Regions from separate parts of the Arthrobacter sp. Ms25 genome, predicted to be linked through region 2. Evidence: predicted binding sites of a transcription regulator. Region 2 holds the regulator's gene; the other holds the start of a gene.
What was found. Region 2 encodes HrcA, which represses chaperone genes, less so after heat shock. Its sites were predicted from a motif close to TTNGCACTCGNNNNNNNCGAGTGCNAA; they were not measured.
Positions count from the first base shown of each region.

Region 1: the regulator HrcA is predicted to act here: its motif matches at 1,651-1,677, upstream of groL (chaperonin GroEL).

Region 1 is NZ_JBNHFP010000002.1:61,876-64,271, reverse strand. Features, by position in the region: gene groL (chaperonin GroEL) at 1-1,492, opposite strand, end outside; gene AC5RT8_RS04965 (cold-shock protein) at 1,849-2,052, opposite strand; gene AC5RT8_RS04960 (LytR C-terminal domain-containing protein) at 2,252-2,396, opposite strand, start outside.
Region 2 is NZ_JBNHFP010000001.1:634,906-637,301, reverse strand. Features, by position in the region: gene AC5RT8_RS02955 (DUF3097 family protein) at 1-668, opposite strand, end outside; gene hrcA (heat-inducible transcriptional repressor HrcA) at 828-1,841, shown strand; gene dnaJ (molecular chaperone DnaJ) at 1,947-2,396, shown strand, end outside.

The sequences.
Region 1 (2,396 bases), on a different contig from region 2:
TTACCTTTACCGGGTCGTTGACGCCGGCTGCCAGCAGGTCTTCGTACTCGCCGGTGGCGGCGTTCAGGCCGAAGCCTTCCGGCAGGCCGCGGACCTTGTCCACCACAACGCCCGGCTCCATGCCGGCGTTGAAGGCGATCTGCTTCAGCGGAGCGTCGATGGCAACGCGGACGATGTTCGCGCCCGTTGCTTCGTCGCCCTCGAGGGACAGGTTGGCGAAGGCCTTGAGGCCGGCCTGGATCAGGGCCACGCCGCCGCCGGCGACGATGCCCTCTTCCACGGCAGCCTTGGCGTTGCGGACAGCGTCCTCAATGCGGTGCTTGCGTTCCTTCAGCTCAACCTCGGTTGCCGCACCGGCCTTGATGACTGCGACGCCGCCGGCCAGCTTGGCCAGGCGTTCCTGCAGCTTCTCGCGGTCGTAGTCCGAATCGGAGTTTTCGATTTCGGCGCGGATCTGGTTGACGCGGCCGGCGATTTCTTCAGCGTCGCCTGCGCCTTCCACGATGGTGGTCTCATCCTTGGTGACGACAACCTTGCGGGCCTTGCCCAGCAGGTCCAGCGTGGCGTTCTCCAGCTTCAGGCCAACTTCTTCGGCGATGACCTGGCCACCGGTGAGGATGGCGATGTCGGCCAGCTGGGCCTTGCGACGGTCGCCGAAGCCCGGTGCCTTGACGGCTACGGACTTGAAGGTGCCGCGGATCTTGTTGACCACCAGGGTCGCCAGGGCTTCGCCCTCAACGTCTTCGGCGATGATCAGCAGCGGCTTGCCGGACTGCATGACCTTCTCGAGGACGGCAACGAGGTCCTTGACGTTGGAGATCTTCGAGTTGACGATCAGGATGTACGGATCCTCGAGGACCGTTTCCTGGCGCTCGGCGTCGGTGACGAAGTAACCGGAGATGTAGCCCTTGTCGAAGCGCATGCCTTCGGTAAGTTCCAGTTCCAGGCCGAAGGTGTTGGACTCCTCGACCGTGATGACGCCTTCCTTGCCGACCTTGTCCAGTGCTTCGGCGATCAGGTCGCCGATCTGCTGGTCACCGGCGGAGATGGAAGCCGTAGCAGCGATCTGCTCCTTGGTTTCGATCTCCTTGGCGGAAGCAAGCAGTTCGGCGGTAACGGCGGCGACAGCCTTCTCGATGCCGCGCTTCAGGCTCAGTGGGTCGGCGCCGGCGGCAACGTTGCGCAGGCCTTCCTTGACCAGTGCCTGGGCGAGGACGGTTGCCGTGGTGGTACCGTCACCGGCAACATCGTCAGTCTTCTTGGCAACTTCCTTGACCAGCTCGGCGCCGATCTTCTCGTAGGGATCGTCCAGCTCGATCTCCTTGGCGATGGAAACACCGTCATTGGTGATCGTGGGGGCGCCCCACTTCTTTTCGAGGACCACGTTGCGGCCACGCGGGCCGAGGGTCACCTTGACGGCGTCGGCGAGGGTGTTCAGCCCGCGCTCGAGGCCGCGGCGTGCCTCTTCTTCAAATGCAATGATCTTGGCCATAACGGCTATCGTCCTTCCGGAACAGTCATGCTTGGAGCAAAATGTTGCAGTCCTGGCTGGAGTGCCCGCGACGGACGGACCGGCTCGCGCGATCTCTTTACGCGCTTCCCGTTCCTCACCCCAGTGGGTTTGCTGGTTCACTCAACACCGTCGGACATTTAGCAGTCATCCGGCAAGAGTGCTAAGTCAATAATTAGCACTCCCACACACTGAGTGCAAGCGATCACGCCGAGATACCGCGCGGTTCACAGGAACCGGCAGGCGTGCCGGCCCGGACGGCAAAAAGCAGCGGCGGAGCCGAGGCTCCGCCGCTGCCGCTCCCGCCCCCAAGCCGGGAGGATGCACCTCAGAGTGGCCTACAGCGCACGAACCTCCTCGGCCTGCGGCCCCTTCTGGCCCTGGCCGATTTCGAACTCCACCCGCTGGCCTTCTTCCAGGGTCCGGTAACCGGATGCCTGGATGGCCGACCAGTGAACGAAGACGTCCGTTTCTGCCTCGTCGAGGGTAATAAAGCCGTACCCTTTTTCGCCGTTAAACCACTTGACGATCCCCTGCGCCATGATGTTTCTCCAACCTAGATTCCAATGCCGCCCCCCGGCGGCATGCTTGGCCGACGGAGGCGCCGGAACCGGCGCCGTCGTCGGCCGGGAGAGGCCGAAATCAGCGGCGCAGGCCGGCTGGCATCACTCTAACCACGGTGGTCCGGATCACCTATGAAGGTATTGATAACGTTATGGTCTTTTTACCGGAGCGGTCCGGTTACTGGAATCCCGGGCCCAGCACCACGGTGACGCTGGAGAAGCCGGGTACTTCCATTGCCGGAATGCCCAGCTGGGCGCCGATTTCCCGTGCATTGGCCGCAAGTTCCGGGGCGCTGTAGTAGACGCCGGATCCCTGCTGGGGT
Region 2 (2,396 bases):
GGAACCACGGGCCAGGCGCTGCGCCCGATCACGGACGGCTTGATTGCCTGCCAGACATCGACGTACGGGTGCCCGACAATGAGGACATTGCCCGCTGCCCCGGGAGACGTCATTGCCTCCGCCGCGATCCGGGATTCCTTGGAGCCCGGCACCAGGTGGTCCACCAGGATCCCCAGCCGCCGCCCCGGGCCCGGCGCGAACTCCCGGACAGCGGAATAAAGATCGTCAACGCCGTGGAGGGGCTCGACGACGATTCCCTCCACGCGCAGGTCATCGCCCCACACTTTTTCCACCAGTTCGGCATCGTGCTTGCCCTCAACCCAGATCCTGCTGGCGCGGGCGGTGCGGGCGCGCTGGTTCGCCACCCGGACAGAGCCCGACGCAGTCCGGGCCGGGCCCGTCTTCGCCGCGGCCGCCGCTGCGGGGACCACTTCCACCGGCTCGCCCTCCAGCAGGAAGCCGAAACCGAGTTCGAAGGACTTCGTCTTGCCGCGGCGGTCCTCCAGCACCATTAGATGCAGCCCGCCGGATTTCTCCACGCGCACCACAGCGCCCACCCAGCCCGAGGCAACATCCTCCAGGACCAGGCCTGTGTCGGCACCGACTTTGCGCAGGGCCGTCCGGGCAGGGGCGGTGATGTCCTGCGGACCCCAGGAAAAGCTGGACACGAAGTTGCCTCACTAACGGTTCTGATCAGGTGGAAACCGCAGCGGGCCGCGGGTTCCTCAATGCTAGCAACGCTGCTGTTCCGTATTAGACTTAGCACTTGAACATTGTGAGTGCTAAACGTCCGGCGCTCAGCCCGCCGATCAACAGGGAGGGAAACCATGAGTGAGCCACGCCGACTCGAGGTCCTCCGCGCCATTGTTGAGGACTACGTCCATTCCCGTGAGCCCGTAGGATCCAAGGCGCTCGTGGAACGCCACCACCTGGGCGTTTCCTCAGCGACCATCCGCAACGACATGGCTGCCCTCGAGGAAGAAGGGCTCATTACGGCCCCGCATACCTCGGCCGGCCGCATCCCCACCGACAAAGGCTACCGCCTGTTCGTCGACCGTATTTCCGATGTGAAGCCGCTCTCGGCTCCGGAGCGCCGTGCCATCTCCTCCCTGCTGGAGGAAGCGGATGACCTCGACGACGTCATGGACCGCACGGTCCGGCTGCTGTCCCAGCTGACCAACCAGGTGGCCGTAGTGCAGTACCCGCACTTGGGCAATGCCAAGGTGCGGCACATTGAATTCGTACTGCTGGCGCCGGCGCAGGTGCTGGTGGTCCTGATTTCGACCACGGGACGGGTGGAACAGCGGGTCATTGCCGTACCCCATCCGGTCACGGAGCCCGACCTGATGGACCTGCGCCAGCACTTCCTGTCCGTGCTGGCGGGAACGCCCCTGAGCAGCATCACCGGCCAGCTGGCCAATGCCCTGGCTTCCCTGCCGGCGGAGCGCCGCCGCGTGGGCAGTGCGCTGGGCCACTGCCTGGAGCAGTTGGCCGGCATTAACCGCGAGGACCGCCTCGTCATGGCCGGCACCGCCAATCTGGCCCGCTCCACTGTAGACTTCCCGCTGACCATCGGTCCGATACTTGAAGCACTCGAGGAGCAGGTGGTGATGCTGCGGCTGCTGTCGGAAATGGAGCAGGATGCCCGCGGGGTTGCCGTTCGGATCGGACGGGAGAATCCGCACGGCGGCTTGTCCGAAGCGTCGGTGGTGGCGACGGGTTACGGTCCCGATGCCACGGCGAAGGTCGGCATTCTCGGTCCCACCCGGATGGACTATCCCACCACCATGGCAGCAGTACGGGCCGTGGCCAGGTACCTGTCCCGAATACTGAACAACTAGCCCGGTCCCCAGCAGCTGCGGACCGACCGCCGGGGCTCCCGGCGGAACTCCAAACTCCGCCTTCAAACTCTGAAGGCACGCAATACAGGAAAGCGATGTGCACGAGTGAGCGATCACTACCAGGTTCTGGGCGTCGGACGAGACGCCACCGGTGAAGAAATCAAGAAGGCGTACCGGAAGCTTGCCCGCAAGCTGCATCCCGACGTCAACAACGCTCCCGGTGCCTCCGACGAGTTCAAAGCGGTCACGCACGCCTACGAGGTGCTTTCCGATCCCGAAAAGCGGCGGATCTACGACACCACGGGCAATGAAAACGGTAACGACAACGGCTTCGGCGGCGGCGGCTTCGGCGCCCAGGGGTTCGGTTTCCAGGACATCTTCGACACCTTCTTCGGCGGCGCCGCGCCCGGCGGCGGACGCGGACCGGCATCACGCAGCCGCCGCGGCCAGGACGCGCTGATCAATGTCCGGATCGACCTCAAGGACGCCGTCTTCGGCACCAACAAGAAGATCGACGTCGACACCGCCGTCGTCTGCCCCACCTGCGACGGCTCC